Regions from separate parts of the Halobacillus sp. B23F22_5 genome, predicted to be linked through region 2. Evidence: predicted binding sites of a transcription regulator. Region 2 holds the regulator's gene; the other holds the start of a gene.
The links. The regulator LexA, encoded in region 2, represses DNA repair genes until DNA is damaged. The targets are predictions, from matches to a motif close to CGAACATATGTTCG.
Positions count from the first base shown of each region.

Region 1 (8,101 bases), on a different contig from region 2:
GCGACATGGCGAAAATGGATGATGAAGGCTATTTCTATATCGTCGACCGCAAAAAGGATATGATTCTGGTCGGCGGCTATAATGTCTATCCGCGGGAAGTAGAAGAAGTGCTGTATGAGCATCCAAACATTTCTGAGGTAGCAGTCATCGGAGCTCCCCATCCGGATTCCGGGGAAAGCGTGATCAGCTTTGTCGTTTCTGACAATCCTGATTTAAATGAAGAACAGGTGATCACCTATTGCCGTGAACATCTCGCAAAATACAAAGTGCCGACCAGCGTCGAATTTTTAGAAGAGCTTCCTAAGAATACGACCGGTAAGATTTTACGTAAAAATCTGCGAGATAAAATTGCTCAATAATTACAAAAGGAGGTCCCGTTGCGGCCCTCCTTTTTGTCTCTCTTATTTTCAAAACTGACTCTCATCCCTATGTTTATTTCCGCTGTGATTATGACTAAAGTCGAAATAATTGAATAAGATGGGTGTGTCAGCGAGGAATCAGTCAACTGTCCTCATAATCCGTTTGAACACTTTTTCTTTATCAAATCCTTCGCCCATGGAAAACTTCTCAATCAGGTAGTTATCCTGGTCAATCAAATAAGTAAAAGAATCGTGGACAATATAGTCTGTTCCACGGTCCTGGAAACGGAATCGGAAGGGTTCCGCGAAAGCTTTCGTATCTTCAAGTGAGCCACGCAGGAAAGTCCACCCCTCTTCTTCAGGACTGATGGCGTACGTGTCCATATATTTTTTAACTTGCTCCGCTGTATCGTTTTCAGGATCAATGGACACGGAGATGAATTCTACTTCTTTGCCATAGACGCCTTCTTCTTTCAACATTTCCCTTAAATGCATCATTCGCTGGGTAGTCAGCGGGCAGACGTCTGGACACTTGGTGTAGTAAAATTCAATCAAGCGGACTTTAGGCTCCATGTTTTCAAAATCATAGCTTTCTGCTGATACCGTTTCAAGCAGAATATCCTTTGGCAGCTGAACCCCTGAATCACGCCAAACTTCCAGATACAAGATGCCAATGGTAATACCAATGGCAATGATACCAGCAAACATTGCATAATATCTTTTTTTCATAATTACTCCCCCTGCGTCTACGAATGGAATATATTCTTATCATACAATGTTATAGCAGGGAATATAGGGGAAACTCGTGACGAACTGATGACAAAAGATTGAAAATGAAATTCACAAAATCCCATTTCAATAACAATAAATTCAAATAAATGAGAATTTTATGACAAAAACTAGAAATAACGCAATGGCATTTGCGGTGTACCGCAATATCTTTTCGGTGAAGGACTAGGCGGGATATATTAGAATAAAAATATGAGTTAGTTGTTGATCACCTGATGGCGATCGGCAACTGCAATGGAAAAGCTTTTCCCAAGCTTTTTCATGGATTTAATTCCCTCACTCAAAAGTTTAACCAGTCGTCTCTTGGCCAATATCCACCGTTTGGATATTGGTCCTTTTTTTATTCCACTTATTCCCCCTTTACATGAACAATCAGTTTCGAGATAGTGGGGTCCGTTACCATGAACGGAATAGGATGGATAGGGAAACAACTCGCTTTCCTGCGGGGGACCTGGCAAGCTTCCTCGGGCTAAAGCCCTACGGGATCTCGCCTAGCCCCTTCTCCCGCGGGAGTCTCGTCGTTTCCCTTCCCATCCAGCCAGTTTTGTACTAAACGGACCCTTCAAAAAGAGAATAGTGTACAACTAAATCCATCTTCCTGACTAATTTATAAAGGATATACAGAAGCCAACTTATTTTTTCAACATCATAGGGCGATTCCATAAGGGTGATTTCGACAACTTCCTAAGGTAATAGGCGTAGGGAAACGGTGAGACTCCTGTGGGAGTTGAGTGATAGCTGAGGCCCCGCAAGGCGAAGCCTGAGGAGACTCAGCACACGCCCGCGGAAAGCGAATCGTTTCCTGGAGCCCGTAAACTACAATATATCTCGAAATCGAGTTTTCCATTATACGGCCCTTTTGTTGAATAAGCCTCTAAGGAAATACCAACAACGCTTAGCGAAGCCTTTGCATAAAAAAACTCCTCGATGTGCTGCGAGGAGTTCTCGTTTATTTTTTTGAGGGGGATTGGTAAGTGATGAGGAATTCTTCATCCGTAATGTAGAAATCGCGATCAGGCCGGTAAGGAAGCAGCTTTAATGTCTCGAGCTTATAATAGCTTACCCGTTTGTAAGGATCATTCTCAATAATCGGAAGTTCTTTCGTGGCTTTCATATACTGATCGACTGCACGCTGGACATTATCAAGGTCGATGGCGAGCTGCTTTTCTTCCTCGGGAAAAATTTCATAAGTTTCCCGTGACATATAGTAAGTTTCTATCGGAATCCCTTTCAGAAAAGGGGCGACTAAGTCATAATCAATCGTCAAGTCTTCCTTTATGATGACGCTGAGTTCGACACCTTTTGGAAGCTGGCTGGCATAAGCATTGACCGCTTTCCGTACTTCATGAATCGAAATGCTGCGCTCTTCATAAACTTCTGTCGGCTTTGAAGGGCTTTTTGTCTTCTTTTTCTTCTTCCACATTCATCATCCCTCCTTGTTTAGAATACGCCCGTCATGCACACACTAACAGGGGAGGTGTGTGTAAAATGGAGAATGGGCAAAATAATGACCGTGAGCTTGATATCTATACCTGTATCAACCCTGAATTCGGCTGGCCGGACGATGACTGCTGGCATGACGGTCACAGGGAAGAACTGGAGGCAAGACAGAATCCTTTAGCACAATTATAGCAGAAGGATTAAATTTCAATGAAAAATTGAAAAACTTTTGCGAAAAATTAGGACTTTATTCATGTTTTCTGGTACATTTAAAGAGCACAAATTATTCTTGATTGTGAAAGGAAGATGACATGAATGAATCCAACCAAAAAAGGTGATTTCGAAATCACCTCCCAGACCCTAGCACTGCTTGCAACGACCACTCCGTATGGAAAAGTGACAACAGAGGTTATCGAAACCCATTCGAGACGCGAAATTCCAGTCCACCCAAGCCGGCTTGTCGATGAAGCGTGCCGCTATTTCGCCGCCAGTCTGCCAGGGCGCTTAGCTGGCACTAAACAAGTCGCCGGTTTCACCCATAAGCCGCCGATCGTCATTTCCCAATCGATGGGCATTTATTTCTTTCCTACCATATCCCCGAAACGAAAAGACTGTTCCTGGATCGCCCACAGTCATATTCACTCCTTCGATAGCAACGACGGATACAATACCACCATTCATTTCACCAATGGCACCTCGATTGTCGTTCCCGTTTCTCCCGGTATGATTGCCAATCAAATTCAGCGTACTGCACAGTTCCGTTTCTTACTGGAAAACCGGATCAAGCATTCTTCTGTGTATACTGCGGAGCAGATCGCAGAGCCTTTTGCATAAGTTCATACAGGATATTTTCAACTTTTTTGCGAATAGCCGGGTTGAAGTAATTACGTTTTTCTTCATAGCCATGAGCGAGGAACAGGAATGAAGTGAAGGAATCATTTTTGCTGACCTGGACTACCTGAAGCTTTTCCCGGTCCATGCGGGCACGGAGCTCTCTCCGCTCGGTACGGGCTTCGTATTCCATTTTCCCTAATAACTCCAAATAATGCTCCTTGATTTTAAATTGACCCTTTTCGATATGCCGGCGGTCCTGCTGGATGACCACGAGAGCCATCGAAAGGAATAGGTAGCGGGAGGTGACCTCCAGCTCTTCTTCTTTCAAATAGCGCATGACATTTCCCTCCGTTGCGAACATGTGTTCTGATATAGGTATTATAGCACGAACGGGAAAAAAGTATGCAAGTTTTTTTCTGGAAAATTTTGAAGCCCGCCACTGAGGCTGGTGAAATTAGGGTAAGCTATAGATGAAAGAATCCATTGCATCAATCAATAGTCAAACCGGCTATTTTTGATTAAAATGGAATCAGAGGAATGAATTGCACAAGCTAAGGAGCTACTTTGATGTATATCTATACCCTGAATTTCGATAAATTCCAGCAAATGTATGAAGATGACAGGCTTTATGAATATATTATGGCGCAATTGGAAAGGTACGAGGCTCTCGGTCCTCTGCCTGGGATTCTGCTGCCGATGTTTGAAGCTTTTTTGCCTATCCTTCCATTAGTAATGTTCGTTTTAGCCAATTCCGTGGCATATGGCTTGCTGAAAGGATTTCTTTATTCCTGGATTGGTTCGAGTGTCGGAGCGATCATCGTATTCACCATTATTCGGCGTCTCCGAAAAAAGCGCTTCATGAAGTTCATCGCTGATCAAAAGCAGGTGAGGAAGGTGACACGCTGGGTCGAGAGTCATGGTTTCGGTCCTTTGTTTCTATTGATGTGTTTTCCTTTTTCACCATCGGCAATTATCAATGTCGTGGCTGGATTATCTGATGTCAGCAGGCAGCAGTTCGTCCTGGCCGTCCTGTTAGGAAAATCGGTGATGATTTTCACCATCGCTTATGTTGGGGAAAGCATTACTTCCTTCGCACAGAATCCAGTAAAAACAATTGTTGTCGCAGTCTGTATCACGTTATTCTGGGTGCTTGGGAAATTTCTTGAAAAGTGGCTTCAGAAAAAAGCGGAGCGGAAACGTTATCAAAACGATTAGACTTTGTCAAAACAGGGTAAGATGTTGTTAGCACACACCCTGGAGGCATAGTTATGAAAAAGAAGAAATTTTGGCGTGTTTTCCGTACAGTACTTTTCGCGTTATTGATCGCATTTTTGTTCCGTAATTATCTGTTTGCCAGCTACATTGTAGACGGAGAATCGATGGAACCGACATTGTATGACGGAAACTTGTTGATGGTTAATAAAGTGATTTACGACTGGCAGGGAATCAATCGGGACGACGTGATCGTTTTCCATGCTAATGAAAAAGAAGATTATGTGAAGCGGGTGATCGGCGTACCGGGAGATCACATTGAGTTCAAAGATGATACGTTATATATAAATGGCGAAGCTCAGCCGGAAAAATATTTGGATGCGCTGCGTCCAAACGACGGAAAGTTATTCACCAAAGACTTCACACTGGAAGAAGTGACAGGTAAAAGCGAGGTTCCGGAAGGTCATTTGTTCGTGATGGGTGATAACCGGCGGGACAGCTTAGACAGCCGCTACTTCGGATTTGTTTCGATGGACAGTGTGGTTGGGAAAGTCGATGTCCGGTATTGGCCGATGTCACAGCTGGCGATCCAGTTTTAATTAAAAAAGCTTATTCGAAAACCCCTGATGGCAGTTATTTGCCGGCAGGGGTTTTCTTTTTTTGAAGGAATTTTATGATTCTCAACAAATTTTTTCGGAAATCAAGCGGTACGCGATCAGGGTTAGACAGGCAAATAAAACTGCAATGGCATACACAGCAGTTTCCAATGGTAAAAAAGGAGAAAGGAATGAGCCGGCGCTTGCACCGGTTAGCAGTACAAAAGAATAGATGGAAAGAGCACTCCCTCTATTCTTGACGGCTAAGCTCCCGATCAGAACGATGACCATGGGGATAGTCACCGAGGTCGAAGCCACCATCATGACCGACGCCCAAACCAATGTCCCTGTAGATATTACGACCATGGCCGGGATAAATGCCGCCATCATCAGACTAAGAAACAGACATAGCAGAACAGCAGGAGGCAAACGTTTTTGGATGCGACTCACGAAAAAAGCAGGAATCACTCCGATCAAACCGAGCATGCGAAATTGCTGCAGGGTCAGTGGCAGCCCTTTTGGATTCTTTTCGATAAACCATTCGAAGCTGCTGTAGAATAACATGATGGTAAAAAGTAGAAAGAAGCTGATCAGGTAGAGTTTTTGCAAGGAAGATTGCTTGAAAAATGATAGAATGGTAGTAAGCGAAATCGCTGCTTTCCTTCTGTCTACCTTGTCAGGAGGACGTAAAGCTGCGACCATCAGAACAGCGCAGCTCAAGTAACAAAAGCTGAAAAAGACAAATACCATTTGATAGCTGTAAGATGACCCGAAATAACCGGAAACCAGCTGACCAAAAATACCGGCAAACAAAAAGCCGGTATTGATCATGGCGATTACAAAGGACTGCCGCGAACCTGAAAACTGTTTGAAGGTATAGCTGAAGGCGGGTGGCGCAAAGCTTGCTGCTAAAAAACCTTGCACTGCCCGTAAAAACAACAGCATACCAAAAGAATCGGTCAAGGCGATGATGCCTGTCACAGCCACGACAGCAGCCATGCCGATTTGAAGGATGCGGGCATTGGAATAGACATCGGAAAGGATGCCGAAGCATAACAGCCCGACTGCGTAGCAAATGATGAACAACGTGCTGGTCAGAGAAGTCCAGGCCGGACTGGTTCCAAAATGTTCAGCGAGAGCAGGATGAAGCGGGAGCATGGTATACAGGTTGCTTGCGATGAATATTCCGGAAGCTATCAGAACCATCGCCTGGAAGGCTTGCTTCATAACGGGTCATCCTCTCGTTGCGATAATATAATTCACGATATGTAATGGAGACCACAGTGTGCATGAAGAAGGAGGAAACCGATCGATGGGTATCCGATTCATACTTGGACGGTCTGGTGCAGGAAAAAGCTCCGCCGTCATGGAAGAAATAGAAGCAAAGCTAAAAGAGGATCCAAAGGGACCGCCAATCATCTATCTCGTACCCGACCAGATGACGTTCCAGCAGGAGTACGCCTTGTTGAAAAGAGACGGCATCGAAGGGTCGATCCGGGCTCAGGTGTTCAGCTTTTCAAGACTTGCCTGGCGGGTGCTCCAGGAAACGGGTGGGAATACCCGAAAGTACATAAGCTCGACGGGGATTCAGATGATGCTCCGGAAAATCACTGAAGAAAGGACTTCCGATTGGCTGGTGTTCCAAAAAGCAATCGAGAAACAGGGGTTCATGGAACAACTGGAAGGGATGATTACGGAGTTCAAGCGGTACCGGATCACGCCGGAGGTACTACATGAGCAAATGACAGCGATTGATCAATATACACACCAGTATGCCAGTGAAATCGCGCTTCGTAACAAGCTCGAGGATCTCAGTTATATTTATGACCGGCTCGATCATGCGCTCCGCGATCAGTATATGGACGGGGAGGATCAACTGCAGATGCTGGCAGATAAAATCCCTACCGCACGCTTCCTGGATGGTGCGGAGATTTATATCGATGGTTTCCATAGTTTCACGCCCCAGGAAATCATGGTCATCGAAGCGCTGTTGAAGCGGACGAAGTGTGTCCATGTGGCGCTGACTTTAGACAAGCCTTCAGCAGGAGATCGTTCGGAACTGGATTTGTTTCACGAGTCGGGAGAAACCTATGAAACTTTGGCTGCGATGGCAGAGGAGCAAGGGATAGGATTTGATGGAACGACCATCTTAGATAACAAGCAGGGCCGGTTTGAGAACCGCCCGCACTTTTTGCATATGGAGCGGTATTTTGATGAGCGGCCGGCTCCTCCGTATGAAGGGGAAGCACCTATTCAGATAGCTGAAGCGGTCCATCCACGGGCAGAAGTCGAAGGTGTCGCACAGGAAATTCTTCGCTTAGTCCGGGATGAAGGATACCGCTATAAAGACCTCGCTATCCTGATGCGTGAACCTGAGACTTACCATGACTTGATTACGACTGTTTTCAAAGATTATGAGATACCTGTATTCCTGGATGAAAAAAGGACCATGCTTAACCATCCGCTGATCGAATTGATTCGCTCGGGTCTGGATGTCGTCGAAGGAAACTGGCGCTATGACGCTGTGTTTCGTTTGTTGAAAAGCGGATTCAGTCTTGCAGATGACAAGCGGTATCCGCTGGATGAGGATGCTATTGATGAACTCGAGAATTATGTGCTCGAATATGGAATCCGTTCCCGTGAGCGCTGGTGCAGTGACGAACCATGGGTATACCAGCGGTTCCGTGGCTTCGATCAGGCATCACAGACCGATGAGGAACGTGAGAAACAGACTCGTATTAATCGGTACCGCCGTCAAGTGACGAAGATTCTCGAAACCTTCGATGAAGGATTGAGAGAAGCAAAAACGATTGGGGAAAAGTGCCGGGTCATCTATATCTGGTTAGAAGCAATGGACGTACCAGGTCAGTT
Region 1 covers NZ_JBIEKI010000010.1:60,567-68,667, reverse strand. The annotation lists gene ACGTN9_RS13710 (fatty acid--CoA ligase family protein) at 1-359, shown strand, start outside; gene ACGTN9_RS13705 (SCO family protein) at 498-1,088, opposite strand; gene ACGTN9_RS13700 (DUF3939 domain-containing protein) at 2,098-2,571, opposite strand; gene ACGTN9_RS13695 (hypothetical protein) at 2,637-2,780, shown strand; gene ACGTN9_RS13690 (competence protein ComK) at 2,904-3,422, shown strand; gene ACGTN9_RS13685 (YhjD family protein) at 3,370-3,759, opposite strand; gene ACGTN9_RS13680 (TVP38/TMEM64 family protein) at 3,990-4,637, shown strand; gene lepB (signal peptidase I) at 4,691-5,233, shown strand; gene ACGTN9_RS13670 (MFS transporter) at 5,315-6,457, opposite strand; gene addB (helicase-exonuclease AddAB subunit AddB) at 6,543-8,101, shown strand, end outside.
Region 1: ACGTN9_RS13685 (YhjD family protein) is a predicted target of LexA. The motif match lies at 3,777-3,790, and genes of this name have one in related genera.

Region 2 (8,101 bases):
AGGAAAGCAAAATGCATTCTACGATACAGAAGGCGAGCTTGAACTATCAGACGTTGCTTACCAGTTCACTGCAGGTATCATCAAGCACGCAACAAACTTCACAGCTATTACGAACCCGACCGTAAACTCCTACAAGCGTCTTGTTCCTGGTTATGAAGCTCCTTGTTACGTTGCATGGTCAGGACAAAACCGTAGTCCGTTAGTTCGTGTTCCAACTTCCCGCGGCCTAAGTACCCGTATCGAAGTACGTAGTGTCGATCCTGCAGCGAACCCTTACCTGGCAATGGCTGTATTGTTGGCAGCAGGGTTAGACGGTGTGGAAAATAAGATGGAAGCACCAAAACCGGTCGATCGCAACATCTATGTTATGAACAAAACAGAACGCGAGAAGAACGGCGTACAAGATCTGCCAGCTACTCTATATGATGCGTTAGAGCTGCTTAAGCAAGATGAAATCTTAGTGAACGCACTTGGCGAACACTGTTTTGAGCACTTTATCGAAGCGAAAGAAATCGAATGGGATATGTTCCGTACACAAGTCCACCCTTGGGAACGTGAGCAGTATCTATCCGTATATTAATAAGCATCCCCCTTGGTACTATTGGTATCAAGGGGGTTTTTTATTTTAGCGTATTATCTTCATATTTAAGTCCGTAAAAAAAGCCATTGATTTTTTCATCAATGGCTTCTTTCATTATTAAAAGATTACATTCTAACTTGATTTAACACCAGCCGAGGTCACAATCAGTAACATATTGTTTGATATCTGTTATTTTATGCATGCGATAGATTTTTCCGTTATGATATTTAAAGCCCTCTGACATTTCATAACGATTCTCTTGTCCAGACATGAGAATCCGTCCGATTTTTTCTTTATAGAGGTAGAGATTCATATTTCCTTCTTCTAACTTTCCATTGATACTATCTGTTATATCCACCATCTGCAATTCTTCTTTTCTCATTCCATTCCTCCTTATTAGAATCTTGATTCAAATAACGTAAATAAATATATAAATGGTATTATAATAATTTTTTCAGGTAAAATCAACACATATTCAGAATATATAGATTTTTCAGTTAATTAGTCCTGTATACTTTATTGAAATATCGTTCTATGCTTTTACGCTGGGGCAGGCAGGTTTAAGTTGTTGTAAATGCATTGTTAAAGAATGTTAAGAAGCCCAAGACATGCAGGACTAATAGAATCCCCTGTCAAAATTGTTTTCGAAAGGAGATGACATGCATGAGTTTTACTCGCCATTCGAAATCAATTACCAGAGAATTAGAATCGATTATGAAAACCAGGAGAGGTGAAGAGGTTCTTACCTTTATCACAGAATTTGGATTTGTTCAGGGTATACCAGGGGAGTTAAAAGAAAATCGACACAGCGATTTGAAACATCGGTCTGATAAGTCAGCATGTCGTTATAAACCTTACAATTTCACGTATGTAAAGGAAGTTATCATACATTCTTTTGAAGGTGAGTTAATTAAAGTGGATCATTTGGTTATTTATGATGAGCAACTTATTGGTATTATGCCTGGTAAACTGTTTTAGCCAGGGAAATAAGAAGAGCCCTGTATCCCTTCCCGGGATACAGGGCTCTTCTATTTTTATATAGAGATTATGATCAGTGAATTGCTCTATATAAACCTACGACTTTACCCAGAATCGAGACATCATGCAGGATGATCGGGTCCATGGTTGCATTTTCCGGCTGCAGGCGAATGTGGTTTTTCTCTTTGAAGAAGCGTTTGACTGTCGCTTCTTCATCTTCTGTCATGGCGACGACGATTTCTCCATTTTGAGCGGTTGGCGTCTGTTTTACAATTACCATGTCTCCATCAAGTATACCTGCTTCAATCATACTCTCACCTTCGACAACAAGGACAAAAGTGTTTTCTTCCCCAGCTAAATTTTGTGGTAAAGGTACATATTCTTCAATATTTTCAATAGCAGTTATCGGCGTACCAGCGGTTACTTTACCAATAACAGGAGCATAGGATGCTTCGCTCCTTGGAATGTTTTGTTCTTCCTCTAATTCTAACACTTCGATGGCTCTTGGTTTCGTTGGGTCACGTCGGATGAATCCCTTTTTTTCCAGCCTCGCAAGGTGTCCATGAACAGTAGAACTGGATGCCAATCCGACAGCCTGGCCAATTTCACGCACGGAAGGTGGATAACCTTTGGCGAGGACTTCCTCTTTTATGAATTTCAATATTTCCTGTTGCCGTTTCGATAATTTACTCATATAAGCACACCTCGTACATATGTTTTTATTAACCACATTGTACCATGATGATTTCAACAATACAAACATTCGTTCGAATATACACTTGACAGGAACGAATGTTCGTATATAATTATAACTAACAAACGCGAACAAAAGTTCTGTATGGAGGGGTTAAAATGTTTGATAAACTATCTAAATTGGACATGACTTATATTATTCTTTTCATTTTGAGTCTGGTATTTTTATATGCTGCGATGTCCATAAGCAGCTAAAATGGTCTATGTAGTTTATTGTTCGTATTAACACGCAGAAAGGGTCGCAGACATGAAAGTAATAATCTATTGCAGAGTCAGTACAGAAAAAGAAGCTCAAGTTACTTCTTTAGCGAGACAGGAATCGGAGTTGCTTGCCATGGCAGAACGAGAGAACATGGAAGTGATGGATATAATTAAAGAGCAAGCGAGCGGATATGAAATTGAACGTGAAGGTGTTTTTCAAATGCTGGACCGTTTTTCTGAAGGAAAGGCAGAGGGTTTACTGATCCAGGATGAGACTAGGCTGGGGAGGGGGAACACGAAGATTGCCCTGTTTCACCAGCTTCAAAAAATGAACGTACAAGTACTGTCTTTGACACATCAGGGAGAATTGCAATTGTCAGAGTCAGATTCGATGGTGTTGCAAATCGTCGGGATAGTGGAGGAGTACCAGCGGAAAATCCATAACCTCAAAATAAAGCGCGGAATGAATAAAGCGATGGAAAGGGGTTATAACCCGGGTGACAACCTTACCAATCAGCATTTGGCAAGGGGACGGGAAAGGATTGAGTTTCCGATTGAGGAGGTTGTCCGGCTTCGTAATAATAAACTGACTTTCGAGGAAATCGCTGCTACGTTACGCGGGCTGGGCTATGATGTTTCAAAGGCCACGGTCCATAGACGCTACCGGGAATACACCTCGCTTGAAATAACAGCTGATAAAAGTTAATATATAATGAAGACAAGGGTCTAACGGCACTTGTCTTTTTAGTTCAGGGCTCATAAAAGGAGTGTGTCAATATGTTATCCAAAGAAAAACTTAATCGTATAAACGAATTAGCCAATAAATCAAAAAAAGAATCGTTGACTGCAGCGGAAAAAGATGAACAGCAAAAACTACGTAAAGAATATCTAGGCAACGTACGTAAGTCCTTTAAAAACCAACTGAAGAGTATGAAGGTAGTCGATCCGGAAGGCAATGATGTAACACCGGAAAAAGTGAAGCGGATGCAGCGTAATGAAAAAAAACATTAATCTTCCCCATACAGCCGTACATAATAGTACGGTTGTTTTTTGTTTAAATTTCCAATGCAAGGGAAAACTTCAAAAGTAAAATCTTAAAATCAGGTGACAATGCTTGTCTATATCCCATTTTCATTATAGGATTATAGATGGTACATAATGCAGAGCGAGAAAGGGGATTATTCCATGTCAAACACAATCGAACAGACATCTATCAACACGATACGGACATTGACAATCGATGCCGTAGAAAAAGCTAATTCCGGCCACCCAGGTATGCCGATGGGGGCAGCTCCAATGGCTTATACGCTTTGGACGGAGTATATGAACCACAACCCTAAAAATTCAAACTGGTTCAATCGTGACCGTTTTGTGTTATCAGCAGGACACGGTTCCATGTTGATATACAGCTTGCTTCATCTTTCCGGTTATAACGTTACCATGGAGGATTTGAAAAATTTCCGTCAATGGGGATCCAAGACACCAGGGCATCCGGAGTTTGGTCATACGGATGGTGTAGAGGCAACGACAGGCCCATTAGGTCAGGGCATTTCCATGTCCACTGGTATGGCAATGGCTGAAGCGCATCTTGCGGCCAAGTATAATACCGAAGACCATCATGTAGTCGATCACTATACGTATTGTATCTGTAGTGATGGAGACTTGATGGAAGGCGTTTCCCAGGAATCTGCCTCTCTTGCAGGCCATCTTGGACTTGGAAAACTAATCGTTTTATATGATTCCAATGATATTTCCCTTGATGGAGACTTGAATCGTGCTTTTTCTGAAAGTGTAGAGGGTCGTTATAAGGCATATGGCTGGCAAGTGATTCGTGTAGAGGACGGAAATGACACAAAAGCTATCAGTGAAGCGATCAAAGAAGCCAAAGCTAATACTGATCAGCCGACCATGATCGAAGTAAAAACGGTCATCGGCTATGGTTCTCCAAACAAGTCAGGGAAATCTGATTCCCATGGTGCTCCATTAGGGGAAGAAGAAGCCAATGCAGCAAAACAACATTATAAGTGGGAACATGATGAGGCATTCCATGTACCTGAGGAAGTTTATCAGGACTTTAAGGAAAAGATCCAAAAGAACGGGGAACAAAAAGAGTCCGAATGGAAAGCATTACTTGATGAATATAAAAACGCGAACCCTGAGTTGGCCGCAGAACTGGAATTGGCGATGAAAGGGGAACTGCCGGAAGGATGGGAGAAGTCCCTTCCTGCTTATACCGAAGAAGATAAGTTAGCAACACGTGCTTCTTCAGGAGAAGCAATCAACGCATTATCTGAAGCTATCCCGTATTTCTTTGGTGGTAGTGCTGACCTTGCCGGTTCTAATAAAACAGCTGTAAAAGGTGAAGATGATTTTTCCAAAAACAACTATGCCGGCAGAAATATCTGGTTCGGTGTACGTGAGTTTGCAATGGCAACAGCATTGAATGGCATGGCGTTACATGGCGGCTTAAAAGCGTATGCTGGAACATTCTTCGTGTTCAGTGATTACATGCGTCCGGCCATCCGTCTGTCAGCGTTAATGAATTTACCAGTGAACTATGTCTTCACTCACGATTCAATTGCTGTCGGTGAAGATGGTCCTACTCATGAACCAATTGAACAGTTGGCATCACTTCGTGCAATGCCGAACCTTTCTGTCATCCGTCCAGCAGACGGTAATGAATCCAGTGCTGCATGGCGTGTCGCTTTAGAATCCAACACTACACCTAATGCCCTTGTACTGACTCGACAAGGTCTGCCTACATTACCTGGGACAGCAGAGAAAGCATATGAAGGTGTGAAAAAAGGTGCATATGTATTGAGCCCGGCCGACAAAGGAACTCCAGATGCCTTGTTGTTGGCCACTGGGTCTGAAGTTCAGCTTGCTGTAGCTGCGCAAAAAGAATTGAAGGAAAAAGGCTACGATGTGAGTGTCATAAGCATGCCATCCTTTGATCGTTTCAATGTCCAGTCGGATGATTACAAAGAAAGTGTTCTTCCAAAAGCAGTAACCAAGCGTCTAGCTATCGAAATGGCTTCTCCTTTCGGTTGGGAGCGTTATGTTGGCTTGGACGGGTCTGTACTTGGTATAGATACCTTTGGTGCTTCTGCTCCAGGAGAAACTGTAATGAAAGAATATGGATTTACAGTAGAAAATGTAGTTAAAGAAACAGAAAAACTGTTCAAGTAATGGAAATATAAGCGTGTAGTCGACATGCTCTAAAGGCTGTCTCTCCGGTTAGAGGCAGTCTTTTCTTTCCTTCTATGTATTATTTTTCAATTCGACAAAACTCGATGGATTCTTTTTCAGCTTTTGACAGATTTATCGATGTACAACCGATATAATATCCCTCAAACAGGAGGGATTGCTGCATGCATCTTTACTATGTCTATGCTGTCAAAGAGGAAATTGCGAAAGAATATTATTATAAAACGGAATTATTGTTCCGATTTTTCCAAGAGTATCATAATCATTCACATAAAGATTTATATAAATTGCAATTCGAATTTATCACTAAGCCGTTTCCCGATAACTCTCTGGTGTGTTTGTTGAAAAATAGTCCGAGATATAATCATAGGAAACTGATAGAAGGCAAAAAGGTGACGAAATGGGTTGAAACCCGTGGTATAATAGAGATAACAAAAGAAATGTGTCTTATACAGTGTAATAGTTTCATGGAGGCGGAACAGATTTTATTTCAAAAACTCCGAATGATCGACCGCTGCTTTTTCATTGCAGAATACCATTTTCAGCAATATGGGTGGATTTCCCCCCAAAGGAAAGAAATGCTATTATAGGTACGTATGGAAAAAAGGCAGGAAAAAGAAATAGCACGCACTCTTACAGGAGACATGCTATTGTATTCTTATGTCCATTTTACTATACTGTATAAGAGACAACATGAAGGAGGAAGACGGAGAATGAGCTTGGGTATCGTATGGGTAATCATCATTGCCATCCTGGCGCTTATCGGTGGTGTAGCCCTGGGGTTTTTCATTGCGAGAAAGTATATGATGAACTATTTGAAGAAGAACCCTCCTATTAATGAACAAATGTTACGTACGTTGATGATGCAAATGGGACAGAAACCATCACAGAAAAAGATTAATCAGATGATGCGTTCCATGAATAATCAACAAACCAAATAACATTAAAAACCTTCTTTCTAATAAAGAAAGAAGGTTTTTTTCTACTAATTATTGATCAATAGGAGAGTTGGACTTTTCATAGCGTCCATTGATCCAAAATTTAATATTGGTCAATATGGAAAAGCTTAAAAAAAAGTTTACAGCCAATACGGATGCAAGCAAGGAATAATTGTCAAAATAAATCATCTCGTATTCCTTGATTCCCATAACAATCATTGTTTGAATCACCAGGAAAACAAAGCTCATAACCAGGGAAATAGCTGTCCGAACCATACCGCACCCCCACTTTAGTTTTTACGATTCTTTCTATGATTACCTTAACTATAAGCTATTTTCACAAAATGTTCAATTTTTAAGTTTTACATATTTTGCTTTTTATAGCCATGTAAAAGACGATAGTTAAACACCTGGGGTATGTTGTGATAGTTCCCCTGGTATCAAACTATGGATTTTGACATGATTTTATATTAAAATTAATACTATCTACGTCATAAAGGAGTTACTGCATGATGATAAAAACAAATGATTTGATTCTTAGGACAGCCACAACCTTGATCGCCTTCATTTTGTTCGCATTTTCCATCTACTTGTTTTTTGCCGGACATAATAAACCAGGCGGCGGTTTTATCGGAGGTTTGATGACCTCAACTGCCATCGTTTTGATGTATATGGCCTATGGAATGAAAGCTGTTTCTAAAATCATTCCGATAAACTTTCGAGTTGTCATTCCTATAGGGCTTTTAATCGCAGTAGCTACTGGAGTAGGTTCTTTCCTTTTCGGTCAGCCTTTCTTAAGCCAGACATTCGCTTATTTTCAACTGCCGATCCTTGGGAAGACAGAACTTGCAACAGCGTTGCTTTTTGACCTCGGCGTATATTTGACTGTCATAGGTGTTACGATGACCATCATTTTGACCATCGCCCAGGATCATGGAGATGAAGAACTTTCCTAATAAACCATTCGGAATGTGGTCCTTATGGTAGCGGAATCCAGAAAGCCACGTTTTAGTTAAAGCATGGAAATGAGTGGATTGAATATGTTTTGGTTGATTGCAAGTACAGTTGTAGCAGCCTTCATGGCCACAGCGATGATTTTCGTAAGGATGAGGGCTGCCCGCCGTCCTGCCAGTGTAAAAAAGATCATACTACCACCGCTGTTTATGAGTACAGGAGCATTCATGTTTGTACTTCCTATCTTCCGTGTCGAATGGATACAAGTTTTAGAAGCTTTGAGTGTCGGGGCTTTATTCTCTATCTTTTTGATAAAGACCTCAAACTTCGAGATAAGAGAAGGGGATATTTACCTTAAACCTTCCAAAGCCTTTATGTTCATCTTATTCGGACTACTGGGGCTAAGGATAGTATTGAAGCTGTTGATTGGACAACATGTTTCCATTGGTGAAACAAGTGGTATGTTTTTCTTATTAGCCTTCGGCATGAT
Region 2 covers NZ_JBIEKI010000004.1:90,451-98,551, reverse strand. The annotation lists gene glnA (type I glutamate--ammonia ligase) at 1-580, shown strand, start outside; gene ACGTN9_RS07530 (YusG family protein) at 723-962, opposite strand; gene ACGTN9_RS07525 (hypothetical protein) at 1,244-1,558, shown strand; gene lexA (transcriptional repressor LexA) at 1,632-2,252, opposite strand; gene ACGTN9_RS07515 (YneB family resolvase-like protein) at 2,559-3,218, shown strand; gene ACGTN9_RS07510 (DUF896 domain-containing protein) at 3,290-3,523, shown strand; gene tkt (transketolase) at 3,698-5,701, shown strand; gene sirA (sporulation inhibitor of replication protein SirA) at 5,884-6,309, shown strand; gene ACGTN9_RS07495 (YneF family protein) at 6,433-6,660, shown strand; gene ACGTN9_RS07490 (hypothetical protein) at 6,709-6,933, opposite strand; gene ACGTN9_RS07485 (Na(+)/H(+) antiporter subunit B) at 7,170-7,613, shown strand; gene ACGTN9_RS07480 (CcdC family protein) at 7,698-8,101, shown strand, end outside.